Regions from separate parts of the Pseudomonas weihenstephanensis genome, predicted to be linked through region 2. Evidence: riboswitches for the same ligand, from Rfam matches in the RefSeq annotation. Region 2 holds a riboswitch; the other holds the start of a gene.
The links. Region 2 has a riboswitch for manganese ahead of mntP (manganese efflux pump MntP). Riboswitches for the same ligand answer to the same signal wherever they lie in the genome.
Positions count from the first base shown of each region.

Region 1: linked by a shared signal. The riboswitch ahead of GYN01_RS05925 (TMEM165/GDT1 family protein) and the one ahead of mntP (manganese efflux pump MntP) in region 2 are both predicted to bind manganese.

Region 1 is NZ_JAAEBV010000001.1:1,303,654-1,311,152, reverse strand. It holds gene GYN01_RS05940 (putative signal transducing protein) at 1-251, shown strand, start outside; gene GYN01_RS05935 (SOS response-associated peptidase) at 299-925, shown strand; gene GYN01_RS05930 (M48 family metallopeptidase) at 971-1,792, shown strand; gene GYN01_RS05925 (TMEM165/GDT1 family protein) at 1,927-2,511, opposite strand; yybP-ykoY riboswitch at 2,602-2,723, opposite strand; gene GYN01_RS05920 (class I SAM-dependent methyltransferase) at 2,773-3,771, opposite strand; gene GYN01_RS05915 (2-hydroxyacid dehydrogenase) at 3,802-4,767, opposite strand; gene GYN01_RS05910 (LysE family translocator) at 4,848-5,477, shown strand; gene GYN01_RS05905 (fatty acid--CoA ligase) at 5,583-7,235, shown strand; gene GYN01_RS05900 (DUF1302 domain-containing protein) at 7,328-7,499, shown strand, end outside.
Region 2 is NZ_JAAEBV010000008.1:49,786-57,284, forward strand. It holds gene GYN01_RS20485 (TonB-dependent siderophore receptor) at 1-37, opposite strand, end outside; gene GYN01_RS20490 (sugar transporter) at 400-1,596, shown strand; gene mntP (manganese efflux pump MntP) at 1,641-2,210, opposite strand; yybP-ykoY riboswitch at 2,218-2,387, opposite strand; gene GYN01_RS20500 (metallophosphoesterase) at 2,539-3,669, shown strand; gene GYN01_RS20505 (YqaA family protein) at 3,666-4,109, opposite strand; gene GYN01_RS20510 (ferredoxin reductase family protein) at 4,214-5,467, opposite strand; gene GYN01_RS20515 (alpha/beta hydrolase) at 5,594-6,493, opposite strand; gene GYN01_RS20520 (TonB-dependent siderophore receptor) at 6,512-7,499, opposite strand, start outside.

The sequences.
Region 1 (7,499 bases), on a different contig from region 2:
TTTATGAGCCGCAAAGCTTGATGGAAGCCGAGCTGTTGTCGGGCATGCTCGCCAGTGAAGGCGTGTCTGCCAGCATTCAGGGAAGTGATCTGGTGGGCGGGATGGGCGAGTTGCCGGCGTTGGGGCTGCTGGGCTTGGCGGTGGCCGACGATCAAGCGCTTTACGCGCGCGAGCTGATCGATGCGTACAATGCGGCCTCACCCGTAGCGGACGACGAACCCGAGAGTTTTCCGGATGTGCTGGTCTGTTAAAAGACCGCTTTTTCACCGCTATCTATATAGAAGAGTTGTGCTGGCCCATGTGTGGACGTTTTGCTCTGTTTCGTTGGAATCCTGCATTTGCAGCTTTGCCCGGTTTTCCGACGGATCAGCAAGCGCAGTGGAATATTTCGCCCAATGACTCGGTATTGATCCTGCGGGCGGGGGTGCAGCCGGATCAGCGCACGTTGGCCCGCGCGCGTTGGGGCCTGACCCCGGCCTGGCTGACCGACCTGTCCCGCACGCCTGCGCATGCGCGCGCGGAGACCCTGGTCGAACAACCCATGTTTCGCGATGCCTTTCGTCAGCGTCGCTGTCTGCTGCCGGCCAACGGCTTTTATGAGTGGCGCGGTACCACGCGTAAGCGTCCGTATTGGCTGACACCGGGTGAAGGTGCATCGCTGTTTTTTGCGGCGATTTGGGAAGCCTATCCGGTGGAAGGTCACGAGTGGTTGAGCACCGCGGTCATCACTCAGGCGGCCGCCAGTCAGCGGCGGCCGTTGATTCTGGACGAAGACGGCCAGCGTGCGTGGCTGGACCCCGAAACCCCGCTGCATGTGTTGCAAGCCCTGCTGGCCAGCCCGCAATCGGCGCTGCGTGAGCGGCCGTTGGCCAACCTGGTCAATGATCCCAAGCTCAATGCACCGGAATGTCTGACGCCGGGTTGACGGGTGTGTCTGCTACGATACGCGCCATCTTTATGGAGAGTCGTGATGGGTAAGTTAGCGGTAGTGTGCGTGATCGGCGCAGGGCTGTTGCTCGGCGGGTGTCAGGCGGTCAATACGACCAAGGCGGGTGCGGTCGGGGTTGAGCGCAAGCAATACATGTTCAGCATGCTCTCCAGCCAGCAGGTCGATCAGATGTACGCGCAGTCGTACCAGCAAACGGTCAGCGAGGCGAACACCAAAGGCGCATTGGACAAAACCGGCGCCAACGCTAAACGCTTGCAAGCCATCGCTAACCGACTGATTGCCCAGGCACCGGCGTTTCGCCCGGATGCTGCGCAATGGGATTGGGAGGTCAACCTGATCAAGAGTGATGAACTCAACGCCAACTGCGGCCCTGGCGGCAAAATCATCTTTTATAGCGGGATCATTGATCAGCTCAAGCTGAGCGACGATGAAATCGCCGCGATCATGGGTCATGAGATTGCTCACGCCTTGCGCGAACACGGTCGCGAGTCCATGTCCAAAGCCTATGGTATTGAAATCGCCAAGCAGGGGGCGGGCGCGTTGTTGGGCTTGGGGCAAGACAGCATGCAATTAGCCGATACCGTGGTGAATTACAGCCTGACCTTGCCTAACAGCCGCAGCAACGAAAACGAGGCGGATCTGATCGGTCTTGAGTTGGCGGCTCGTGCGGGCTACAACCCGAACGCTGCGATCACCTTGTGGCAGAAAATGGCGCAGGAGTCGCAGAACGCGCCCCCTGAATTCATGAGCACTCACCCGGCGTCCAGCAGCCGGATTGCAGCATTGGAAGCGGCGATTCCCAAGGTGATGCCGCTTTATCAACAGGCGCCGAAAACCCAGTAACGGCTGGGGTGAGGGGTGTTTGAAACTGTGGATTACGCAACGTTTGTCGCCCGCTGAAGATTTGAAACACCCCCAATCAGTCCCCTCTCCTTTTGGGAGAGGGGTAGGGTGAGGGCTGATTTCACGTCGGGCGCTTAAACCCAGCCACTGATCACCATGGCCTTGTACACCGCCACGGCAGCCAAGACGACAAACGCACCCGCCGCCAGGCGACGGATCAGGGTCAGCGGCAGTTTGTCGGCCGCAAAATTACCCGCCAATACCACTGGCACGTTGGCAATCAGCATGCCCAGCGTGGTGCCGATAATCACCAGCCACAAATCGGGGTACTGCGCCGCAAGCATGACGGTTGCCACTTGGGTTTTGTCGCCGATTTCAGCAATGAAGAAAGTGATCAGGGTGGTCACGAAAGGGCCGTACTTGCGTGCAGTACTGGCTTCGTCGTCGTCCATCTTGTCCGGCACCAACGTCCACAAGGCGGTGGCGGTAAAGCTCGCCGCAAGAATCCAGTGCAGCATTGCATCGCTGAAGAAGGTGCTGAACCAGGCGCCAACAGCACCCGCCGCCGCATGGTTGGCCAGGGTCGCGACCACGATGCCAGCAATAATGGGCCAGGGCTTGCGAAAGCGCGCAGCGAGAATGAGTGCGAGCAGTTGCGTCTTGTCGCCGATTTCGGCCAAGGCAACGATTGCAGTTGGAACAAGTAAGGAGTCGAGCATCATCAGGTGGTTTCCAGGGGCGGGTCGACACGGCTATGACACGTACAGCCTTCCCGCCCCGGGTAAGGTGTTCGTGTCATAGGTCTTGTCAAACCCCGGTCCGTCTGTGCGGACACCTGGGTCGCATACGCCATGGTCTGTTGACCAAGTATGTTGACGTATGCCGGATGAGCGTGAAGCTCAGAGGAGACTACTCCCCTAGGACGGAGCGGATTCTGCCTATGCAAATCCGATCCGGCAAGCCTTGTTTTTCAAATCGTCTTATCGACGCTTTGCGCTGTAAATCCGAAATCCCTGGCCTTGGGCCTTGACCGCGCAGGCGCCAAAATGCTCTTCGATCAGGGGCTGGTAGCGCAGGAAGCTGTTGGCAACAATCCGAAGTTCGCCACCTGATTTCAGATGTTTGACCGCTTTTTTCAGCAAGTTTTCGGTGGCGTGGTAGTCCGTGTGGACGCCGACATGGAACGGTGGGTTGCTCAAAATTGAGTTCAAACCCATCGGCGCCGCATCGATACCGTCGCCGGTAATCACTTCGGCTTCCAGGCCATTGGCGGCCAATGTCAAACGGCTGCTGGCGGTGGCGAATGCATCCACGTCGAGCAGCGTGACAGTGTTGTGCGGATAGCGACGTTTGACGGCGGCGCCTAGCACACCCGCGCCGCAGCCGAAGTCCAGCACATGGCCGCTGGGCAGTTTGTCGAGGTTTTCGAGCAGCAAAGCACTGCCACGGTCCAGACGGCCGTGGCTGAACACGCCCGGCAAGCTGACGACGTTGAGCGGACCTTCGGCCAGCGGCAGCTCGTAATGTTGCGCCAGTTGGGCCAGTACAGGAGCGGCGGGTGCGGTGTCCACGGTGACTTGCCACAGTTGGCAATGCCGTGCGCTGTCGAGTTTGCGCGGCTTGCCGAACGCTGCCAGCTGTTTGGAGGCGCCTTCAATGCCCCCTTTCTTTTCACCCACCAAAAACACATCGGCATTGGGCAAACGGGCGGCCACGGCGTTAAGGACGTAGTCGCTCAGTTCTTTGGACTTGGGCAAAAACACCACGGCGGTGTCAAATGAGCGCTCGGCTAATTCAACCCCGAAGTGCACGCGCCCGGCAAAGCGGGCGTCCAGTGCGGTTTGATCGCCTGCGTGCCAGCACCAACCGTGAGCATTGGGCAGCTGGCCCAGCAAATCGTCCGGCGGCAGGCCGACTAACAGCACCTCACCTTGAAAGTATTCGGGCTGGCGAAGCAGTACTTCACTGCGCGGATCCATAATCTGCTCCTCAAAAAGGGGCGCAGTTTATCAACTGACGACCCGCAGCGCTGTACCGTTGAAGAACGCTTGGGCGTTTTCGCTTAATTGCCCCACGATTCGCTGTCGGGCTTCGCGGCTGCCCCAGGCGCTGTGCGGAGTAATGATCAGGCGCGGGATGTCAGCCGCCAGCAACGGGTTGCCGTCGCGTGGTGGTTCAACACTCAACACGTCGGTGGCAGCGCCGCCTAAATGGCCACTGCGCAAGGCATCGGCCAGGGCCTGTTCGTCGATCATGCCGCCGCGCGCCGTGTTGATGACGAAGGCGCCGGGCTTGAGCAATGCCAACTGCGGGGCGCCGATAAAGTGACGCGTGTGCTCATTGAGCGGGCAGTGAAAGGTCACGGCATCGACCTGAGGCAGCAATTCGTTCAGCGCCAGACGATCGGGGCGAGCAGGGCGGCCCGGGATCTGCCCGAGCAAAACCCGCATGCCAAAGGCTTCGGCCAGTTTTGCCACGGCGCTGCCCAGCTCCCCATGACCGAACAGGCCGAGGGTTTTACCTTCTAGTTCAACAATCGGGAAGTCCAGCAGGCAGAATTGTTTGGCGGTTTGCCACTCACCTGCGGACACGGCTTTTTGGTAGTCGATGACGCGCGTGGCCAGTGCCAGCAGCAACATCAAGGTGTGCTGTGCCACAGAGGGCGTGCCGTAACCCTGGCAGTTGGCGACAACCATGCCGTGCGCCCGGGCCGCCTCAAGGTCTACGTTGTTGGTGCCCGTGGCGGCGACCAAAATCAGCTTCAGGTCCGGACACTGGGCGAGGGTGTCGGCGTTCAGCAGGATTTTATTGCTGATGACGACGCTGGCACCTTGCAAGCGTTCGACCACGTTGGCTGGCGTCGTATCGGTGTACAACTGCAACGTATTGAAACACTGGCGCAGGGGGCTGAGGTCAAGATCACCCAGGTCCAGTGAGGGGTGATCGAGGAATACGGCGCGGTGAGTGTTCGTCATCAACTGTACCTTTTGTACTGTGAAATGAAGGCGTAATGTGGCGAGACTATCAGAAGAAACAATTTGTAATGGAGCCGTGCATGTATTGGACAGAATTCTTGACCGTCGCCCTGATTCACCTGTTGGCGGTGGCCAGCCCAGGGCCGGATTTTGCCGTAGTCGTGCGTGAAAGTGTGACCCACGGTCGTCGCGCGGGCATGTTTACGGCGTTCGGAGTGGGCACGGCGATTTTTGTCCATGTGGGGTACTCGCTGCTGGGTATCGGCATCATTGTGTCGCAGTCGATTGTGTTGTTTAACGCCTTGAAATGGCTGGCAGCCGCTTACCTGCTGTACATCGGTATCAAGGCACTGCGGGCCAAACCGGCCGACCCGGCGGCGCTGGCCACGGCCCTGCCGGTGGGTGAGCGCACCGCACGCGGCGCCTTTACCTCGGGCTTTGTGACCAATGGTTTGAACCCCAAGGCCACATTGTTCTTCCTGTCGTTGTTCACCGTGGTCATCAACCCGCACACGCCGTTGTCGATTCAGGCGGGGTACGGCGTGTATCTGGCAGTTGCCACAGGGCTGTGGTTTTGCATGGTGGCAATGCTGTTTAGCCATCAGCGCGTGCGCACCGGTTTTGCACGTATGGGGCATTGGTTTGACCGCACCATGGGCGCAGTGCTGGTCGCGCTGGGCGTGAAACTGGCCTTTACCGAAATGAACTGACGTGTTTTGAAACCCAATCACGGTTGTGAATGATTGGGTTTTTTTCGCGAGCGACTAGAGTTATCCCCAAGACGACGTTGATCGTTCACTCATTGGGGGGCATTCATGTTGCAGACTCGCGTTATTGCGCCTACGCCAGCGGCGTATGCAGCTCCTCTACTGATCAAGCAATTGTTGTGGTCGGGGCGCCGCTACGAAGCCTCGCGTGAAATCGTTTATCGCGACCAGCGCCGTTACTCCTACGGCACGCTCAACGAACGCATTGCCCGGTTGGCCAATGTACTGACCCGCGCCGGGGTCAAGGCGGGCGACACGGTGGCGGTCATGGATTGGGACAGCCATCGCTACCTTGAGTGCATGTTTGCTATCCCGATGCTTGGCGCGGTGGTCCACACCATTAACGTACGTTTATCGCCCGAACAAATCCTCTACACGATGAACCACGCGCAAGACCGCTTTGTGCTGGTCAACAGTGATTTCGTCGCGCTGTATCAGTCCATCGCCCCGCAATTATTGACCGTCGAGAAAACCCTGCTGTTGACCGACACCCCGCAGATGGTGGCTCAGTTGCCTGATTGCGTTGGCGAATACGAGCAACTGTTGGCAGCGGCCAGCCCTGACTATGCCTTCGAAGACTTCGACGAGAACTCGGTAGCCACGACCTTTTACACCACCGGCACGACTGGCAATCCCAAGGGGGTGTATTTCACTCATCGCCAGTTAGTGCTGCACACCCTGGGTGTTTCGACGATCCTGGGCAGCGTGCCTGCTGAGCGTCTGTTGGGTAGCAGCGATGTGTACATGCCGATCACCCCGATGTTCCATGTGCATGCGTGGGGCATGCCGTATCTGGCGACAATGTTGGGGCTTAAACAGGTGTATCCGGGGCGTTACGAACCTGAACAGTTGCTTGCATTGTGGCGTCGCGAGCAGGTGACGTTTTCTCATTGCGTGCCCACCATTTTGCAAATGTTGCTTAACGCCCAAGGCGCGCAGGGCACCGACTTCAAGGGGTGGAAAATTATTGTCGGCGGCAGTGCTTTGAGTCGCACCCTGTACCGCGCGGCCAAGGCTCGCGGCATCGAGTTGACCGGGGCTTATGGCATGTCCGAATCCGGGCCGCTGGTGTCTTGCGCGCACCTGGACGACGCGGCTTGGGCCGGTTCAACCGAAGAGCGCATTAGCCACCGAATACGTGCCGGGGTGCCCGGGCCATTGGTGCAAGTGGGCATCGTTGATGAGCAGGGGCGGTTTCTCCCGCACGATGGCGAAACTCAAGGTGAATTGGTGCTGCGCGCACCCTGGTTAACCGGCAGCTATTTGCATGAACCCGAGAAAGGCGCGCAATTGTGGGCGCAAGGCTGGCTGCACACCGGCGACGTGGCGACCCTCGACAGTCGGGGCGAAATCGACATCCGTGACCGGATCAAAGACGTCATAAAAAGCGGCGGCGAATGGGTGTCATCGCTTGAGCTGGAAGACCTGATCAGCCGTCACCCGGCCGTGCGTGAAGTGGCTGTGGTCGGGGTGCCGGATGCGCAGTGGGGCGAGCGACCGGTGGCGATGCTGGTCGTGGCCGCCAAAGCTGATTTCGACGCGGCGATGCTCAAAGTGCACCTCCAGCCCTTTGTTGACGAAGGTACGATCCGCCCGTGGGCGATTCCGGCCAGCCTGGCGCTGGTCGATGAAATCCCTAAAACCAGCGTCGGCAAGCTGGATAAAAAACGTATTCGGGGGCAATTGACCTCGTTTGCCTAGCCGCTGCGTGCTGCGTCACCGTTGATCTTGTCAAAATCTGGTTTTCCTTCATCCTTGCGGGCTTATTGCGACGTACCCACGGAGAAGTATCAATGCCCTCAGTCCACCGGTTCTGGCGCCGAGCCCAACTGCCACTGGCAGTCAGTTTCGCCGCGACGCTCGCCGGGCCTGCCTGGGGCGTGAGTTTCAATGTGGGCGATGTCGAGGTTCAGCTGGATTCCGAGTTGTCGATCGGCGCCAGTTGGTCCACTGCCAAGGCCGATC
Region 2 (7,499 bases):
AGGCATTGAATGCAAGACGCGGCGAAGGCTTGACCATGAACACTCCTGAACAGCCCCGCGCCTGCTGGCCTGTGCACGCTGGCGCCGGCACGGGGAGATGTTGCCTGGCTGGTTGCCAGATCTTTGAGGCGCGCAGGGTAGCATCTCTGGGCTGCGCACTAACCTGTTTGGGGTAGTGCACGGTTGACGCGGGGCACAGGCACCCGTGCGACAAAATGTCTCGCGCGCTCAATCGATGTGCACTAACGTTTGGGGCAGATGCCTATAGAATGCCGCACTGTGTGGCTCAGGCGGCTGACCCGCTGCGCATGGCACGTGTTGTGAATGCAAAAAGCATGTGCCGGGGAGGTCGAGTCATGGGCCTGTTAGATCATCGATAGCGAGTAGTACACCCTTTAAATGAGCACTCCCAACGTTTCATCCAATGCCAATTGGCAACCGGTCATCGCGCTGGCGCTGGCCGCGTTTGTGTTCAATACCACCGAATTTGTGCCCGTGGGCCTGCTGAGTGCGATAGGTGCCAGTTTTGATATGACCACCGCCAGTGTCGGGCTGATGCTCACGATTTATGCGTGGGTCGTGTCGCTGACCTCGCTGCCGATCATGTTGCTGACGCGCAACGTGGAGCGGCGCAAGTTGCTGTTGATCCTCTTTGGCATGTTTATCGCCAGCCATGTGCTGTCCAGTGTGGCGTCCAACTTCGGCATCCTGATGCTCAGCCGAATTGGTGTCGCGTTGTCCCATGCACTGTTCTGGTCCATCACCGCGTCGTTGGCGGTGCGTCTGGCGCCAGAAGGCAAACAGGTGCAAGCACTGGGCTTATTGGCGACCGGCACCTCACTGGCAATGGTCTTGGGGATTCCGCTGGGCCGACTGCTGGGCGAGGCGATGGGCTGGCGCACCACATTTTTGGTGATTGCCGGTTTTGCCGTGGTGTTGGTGTTTTGGCTGGCGCGAACGTTGCCGCTGTTGCCGAGCCAAAACTCGGGCTCGCTCAGAAGCTTGCCGGTGCTGTTCAAGCGTCCGGCGCTGGTGGCCGTTTACGTGCTGACCGCGATGGTGGTCACCGCGCAGTTCACCGCTTACAGCTACATCGAACCGTTCATTCAGACCGTGGCGGGGATGAGTGGCAATGTGGTGACGATCATTTTGCTGCTGTTTGGCGGCGCCGGGATCATTGGTTCGCTGTTGTTCAGCGTGTTGCATCGCCATAGCCCGCAACGCTTTCTGGTGGTTGCCGTGTCAGTGCTGGCCGTGTGCCTGGCGTTGCTGTTGCCGCTCAGTGGTAAAGAGTCGTATCTGGCCACGTTAAGCCTGTTCTGGGGCATGGCTATCATGTGCTTCGGGTTGGCGTTGCAATCGCGGGTGCTGATGCTGGCACCTGATGCCACGGACGTGGCGATGGCCATGTTCTCCGGCATCTACAACATTGGTATCGGGGGCGGGGCACTGCTGGGCAGTTGGGTCGGCGCAAACGCGGGTTACGCCTACATTGGCGTAACCGGCGGCGGACTGGCGGGTGTGGCCTTGGCGATTTATTGCGTGAGCATGTACCGGATCAGCCGTTCTGCCGCACACAGCACGCCGCAAGACTGAGTGTCGAAGCCCCTGCCGCGATGGCGGCAGAGGCTTCACGTGGCTTACACCGCGCTCAAATGTTCATACAGGATGGTCGCGCCCACCAACATCAACACCACGCCGCCGATGATTTCGGCGCGCTTGCCGACCCAACTGCCCAGCGCACGGCCGAGCAAGGTGCCGATCACGACCATAGTCATGGTCGCCAGGCCGATGGCTGCCGCCGCGACCCAAATGTTCACCTCCACAAACGCCAGGCCGACGCCCACGGCGAGCGCATCGATGCTGGTGGCAATGGCTGTGAGCACCAGAACCCAGAACGAGTGCTGCGCGGGCTTTTCTTCGCTTTGTTGGTCGTCGGGTTTAACCCCGTTGTACATCATGTACAGCCCCAACCCCAGCAGCAGGGTGAAGGCGATCCAGTGATCCCATTGGGTGACATAACTGCTGGCGGCCTGGCCGATGGCCCAGCCAATCACGGGGGTGATGGCTTCGATCACACCAAAAATCAATCCGGTGCGCAGGGCTTGGCTGAAACGCGGTTTATGCAGGCTGGAACCTTTGCCAATGGCCGCAGCAAAAGCGTCCGTCGACATGGCAAAGGCGAGAAAAATCAAGGCAATTGGGTTCACGGCTATGGTCCAGTCGGGCGCAAGACAACGACATGACACTGCGCGCCCGACTTCAGCACAGGTATGACGTTGGTCTCGCAAATCCTGACGGATGCCCTGGCCACGGCTGGTTGCCGAGAATGTTGACCAGAGCGCCGCCACGTAAATGGCGACCTGCTACTCCCCAAAGAGGCGCGTAGCATAACAGCCAGGTGTGAAAATTGTGTGAAGCCTGCCCCTCAGCCAATGCCTGCGCGGTATTCACAATGAGACGGGCGAACGGTTGCAATGACATCACCGGCTTGTCACTCTCTGCGCCGTACACCTCAGGTCTGGACAGGAAATAAGCATGTTTCATGTGGTTACTGCATTCATCGCGCTGTATGTAATGGTGCGCTTCATCTGGCCATTGCGTGTCAGCCTGCCCTGCAAGTGGGTGCTCAGCGCGTTGCTGTTGCTGGTGGCCGAGCATCACCTGATCACCCGCAATGTGTTTGGCAGCATGGCGTCGCCCGAACTACCCGGTGAGGTGTTGATTGCGCTGGGCTGGGCGTTTGGCAGTCTGATCGTGCTGGCACTGCTGCTGTTAGTGCGCGATGTGATCGGCTTGCTGACGTATTTTGTCTCACCTCAAAACGGTCGTGAACTGCTGCGCAATCGGCGCCTGAATGCCGCTCTGGGCATCATCAGCGTCGGCTTGTCGTTATTGGGCGTGTGGCAAGCGATACGCGTGCCGGATGTAAAAAACATTGAAGTCACGGTGCCGCATTTGCCGCCGCAAATGGACGGCTTGCGGCTGGTGCAACTGACCGACCTGCACGCCAGCCGACTGCTGCAAGCGCCGTGGATGCAGGCGGTGGTCGAAAAAACCAATGCCCTGCAACCGGATCTGATTGTGATCACCGGCGACCTGGTGGACGGTACCCCGCAAGCCCGTGCAGCCGATGTGCAACCCTTGCAGCAGCTCAGCGCCCGGTATGGCGTGTTTGCCATCCCCGGTAACCACGAATACTACGTTGACTACGTACACTGGTTGCCCGCGTTCGAACAGTTGGGCCTGCACATGTTGCTCAATGACCACGTGCTGGTGACCCATAACGGTCGGCAATTGGTACTGGCGGGTATCACCGACAAAGCGGCGGCGACCACGAGGTTACCGTTGCCGGACGTAGCCGCAGCCCTGCGCGATGCTCCGCAGGATGCCCCGGTCATCCTGCTCAGTCACCGCCCCATTGGCGCCCTGGCCAATGCCAGGCAAGGCGTCGGTCTGCAACTGTCGGGGCACACCCACGGCGGCCAAATCCTGGGGCCGCATCTATTGGCGCAATGGGCCAATCAGGGGTTTGTCTCGGGACTTTACGATGTGCAAGGCATGCAGCTTTACGTGAGCAACGGCACCGGGTTGTGGAACGGCTTTCCGATTCGGCTGGGTCGTGCGGCAGAAATCACTCACATCACCCTGCGCGCGCCAGCGCCCTAAGCGTTAATCCAGCCCAGCGTAAGGGCGGTTAACACTGCATACCGAGCCGCTTTGGCCAGCGTCACAATCAGCAAAAACCGCCAAAGCGGCTCGCGCATCACCCCGGCGATCAGGGTCAGAGGATCGCCAATGATCGGCACCCAACTGAGCAGCAACGACCAGCGGCCATAGCGCAGATAAAACTGCTGCGCTTTTTCAAGCTTTGTTTGGCTCACGGGAAACCAGCGCTTGTGACGAAAGCGCTCGACCGAGCGCCCCAGTAGCCAGTTGAACACCGACCCCAGCACATTGCCGAGTGTGGCGACGATCAACAGCACCACCACGCTGTAGTGGGCCGACACCAGCATGCCCACCAGCACCGCTTCGGACTGCATCGGCAACAGGGACGCCGCGCCAAATGCGGCGAGGAACAGCCCGATGTAACTGGTGAACTCGAACACTCAAAATCGCTCTGGCAGCTATGCAGCGCAGCCTTTTAGCATCAAATGGCATCTGCTGCCCATAAAAAAGGCGCTGCCTGAGCAGCGCCTGTACACCTTTACCCTCAGCGAAACTCAAACAACTCCACATGCAGATTCTTCTCGGGCACGCCGCACTCGCGCATCAGTTCGCGAACCCGCAGCAACAAGCCTTTTGGACCGCAGAAGCTGACATGCACCGTTGCCGGTGAAGTGTGGTTAAGGGCCTGGCGCAGGTGCGCGGCCAGTTGCTCGGTGCCCCCGCTATTGGCCACGAATGCCACGCCTCGTTGTTCGGCCACCTGTTGCAGTTGTTCGGCAGGCGGGAAGGCGCGGGCAGGGTTGAAGCAATAGATCAGGGTGGCGGCGTCGAAACGCTCGCCGTGCGGGTCTTGCAACCAGGCGATAAAGGGCGAGATGCCGACGCCTGCGCCAATCCAGATTTCCTTTGCCGCTTTGGCCGGGCGTTTGAAGCGCCCGTAAGGCGCGTAGAGGTCGGCAATCATGCCGATTTTGACCTGCTCGCGTAAGGCTTGGGTGTAGTCCCCCAAGGCCCGGATCACGAACTCAAGGTGGCCGTTTTCACGGTGGGCGCAGGCGATGGTGAAGGGGTGAGGCTCGCGCAGGCCTTTGTCCTTGAACGACAGAAACGCGAACTGACCGGCCTTGAAGGCAAAGCCTTTATCGATGGGGGCCAGGGTCAAGTGCACGGCGCCTTTGTCGCTGCGCACGTTGATCACGCGGTATTCACCGGCACGCGCCACGAACGGGTACAGCAGCAGCTTGTACAGCGCCGCTAATACGCCCAGTACGCAGAGCACGCCCAGCCAAATGCCCGCAGGGCTGAGCAGGGTGATGGGGGATTTGAAGCTCAGACCGTGCAGGATCACGATCAAAAACAGCGGGCCGGACAGTTTGTGCCACCAGCGCCATACGCTGTAGGGGATATTGCGGTTCAAGGCGAGCAGCACAATCATGCCCAGCGCGACGTAGCTCAACTGACGCACCATGCGCGTCCAGTATTTGGACAGCTCCACAATGGGCACGCTGTTCCACACCTCCAGGTTGGCTTTGAACACCAAATGGTACGAGGCAAACACCAGCGCCCAGATGCCCAGCCATTTGTGGGTGTCGTAGACACGGTCGAGGCCGCCGAACAGGTTTTCCACCACGCGCCAACGGCTGGCCAGCAGGCAAGACACGGCCATATACGCCAGCGCCGTGGCGCCGAGGATCAGACTCAGTGTGGCGGAGGTCAGCCACGTGTCAGCGGGGATTTCCAGCAGCAGTGTCAGTGCCGTTATCAACAAAATACCAACCAGCCAGTGCCAGTTCTTCACGGGGGTACTCCCATCATCAATCCGTTGTGCCTAAGACTGAAAACCGGCCCTCCTTGGGGTTTCAGGGAGGGCGGAGTCTAACGGGATGCGCGAAGAGGCCTGTGATCTCGGTCAAGCCAGGCCCGATTAGTCGATGTACAGCGTGTGCAGCACGTAGCGCAGCGAAGCGGGCAGGGTTTGGCCGTGACTCATGCCTTTGAACGGGTGGAACTGCACGTTCAGCCCCTCGATACCTTGTAAATCCGTGACCAGTTGCTGCATCCGTTGATCGGGGGGGCCGCTGGTTGGCGCTCTCGGGTTGCCGGGTTCATCGGTGCCGCGCATCAACAACACCCCGGTTGTGTGACCCGCCCTGCGGGTTTTCAAGTCTGCGACCTGTTGGGCTGCGATACCGTCGCCCCACCACAATGACGGGCTGGCGGCAGCATAGTGAGCGAACTCGCCGGGGCGGGTCAGCAGTGCGTGCAGCACCAGCAAACCGCCGTACGAGTGGCCCCACAGGGTTTGTTGTTCGAGGTTGATGGGCGCTTTGGCCGCTACGGCGGGGCGCAAGCGATCACGCAGCAAGTCAAGGAACGTATCGGCGCCGCCGCTGGGAAGACCGGTGAGGGGATCGCTCTGCGCCTTCAAACCGGCGCGCGCAGGCGTGTAGTCGTATGTGCGGGCCGTGCGCTCAATGCGCAGCGGCGTGTCATACCCCACCGCTACCAGCAGCGGAGCCTGACCGTGGGCCAGGCGACTGAGCAACTCAGCATCCAGTGCACCGACGGCCGCGTTGCCATCGAGCATCCACAGCACCGGGAAGCCGGTTTTGGGGGCGGCAGTGGCCGGGCGCCCGATCCACAGTTGGTAATGGCGCTGGCCATCCGCCGAGTCAATCAGTAACCGGCTGAAGCGGTAATCCAGGTCCTTGCGTTGCAGCAACCGGGTGTCCATTGGGGCGTCCAGCGCAGGCCGGGCCTGCGCCGCGAACCCTGGCAGTGCCAGGGCAAGCAGCAACGCCAGAGGGAGCGAGAGGTGTCTCATCAGGCGATCTCGTCAGGTTTAGAACGATGCAGTCAGGCTGGTGTAGAGCGTGCGCCCCGGTTCGTTGTATGTAGCGGCACCGGCACCTGCGATGTTGTTCACGCCTTGGGCGTTGCCTTCGCGGTACAGGCGCTTGTCGAACAGGTTATCCACGCCTGCGGTCACGCTCAGGTGGCGGGTGATCGCATAAGTGCCACTCACACCGGCAATGGCGTAGGGCGCGAGCGGGTTGTTGGCGGTGCCCGTGACGCGATCACCGTGGTAGTCGTATTTTTTCGGTGTTTGCTTGCCGTACCAGGTCGCGCTCATTTGCAGCGACAGGTCTTGCGTGGCTTGCCAGTCCAGCATCGAATTCACCGTGTAGCGCGGGGTCACGGACAGGTAGTCGCCCGTCTGTTTGTTTTTAGATTGCAGCATGTAGGTGAAGTTGTTGGTCCATTTCAGTTGCTCGGCCAGCGGCAGGGTCAGCGTGCCTTCCAGCCCTTCGACCAGCGCTTTGGGGACGTTTTCCCACTGGTAGATCGCTGCATTGGCATATTCGCCTTTACCGCCACTGGCCTGACCAATCGGACTCAGGCCCGATTCGATCTTGTTTTTGTAGTCGTTGCGAAAATACGTCAGGCCCGCGACCACGCCGTTGTCCTTGTATTCGATGCCCAGTTCCTTGTTGACGCTGGTTTCGGCCTTAAGGTCGGCATTGCCTTGCAGGTAGCAACTGGTGCTCTGGCCATAGCAACCCTGGCCACGGCTGTACAGCAAGTAGTCGGGGTTGAGCTGGTACAGGTTCGGTGCTTTGTAGGCACGGGCGATACCGGCTTTGAGGGTCAAGGTGTCGGTCAGCGCGTGGGACAGGTTCAGCGAGGGGCTCCAGTTGTTCCCGACCACGTTGTGGTGATCCAGGCGCAGCCCCGGTGTGAGCATGGTGCCGGGTAACAGCTCGATGTTGTCTTCGGCAAACAGCGAGAAGATCCGCGCCGACGATGCGGTGCTGCGGTTGCTGCTGCTC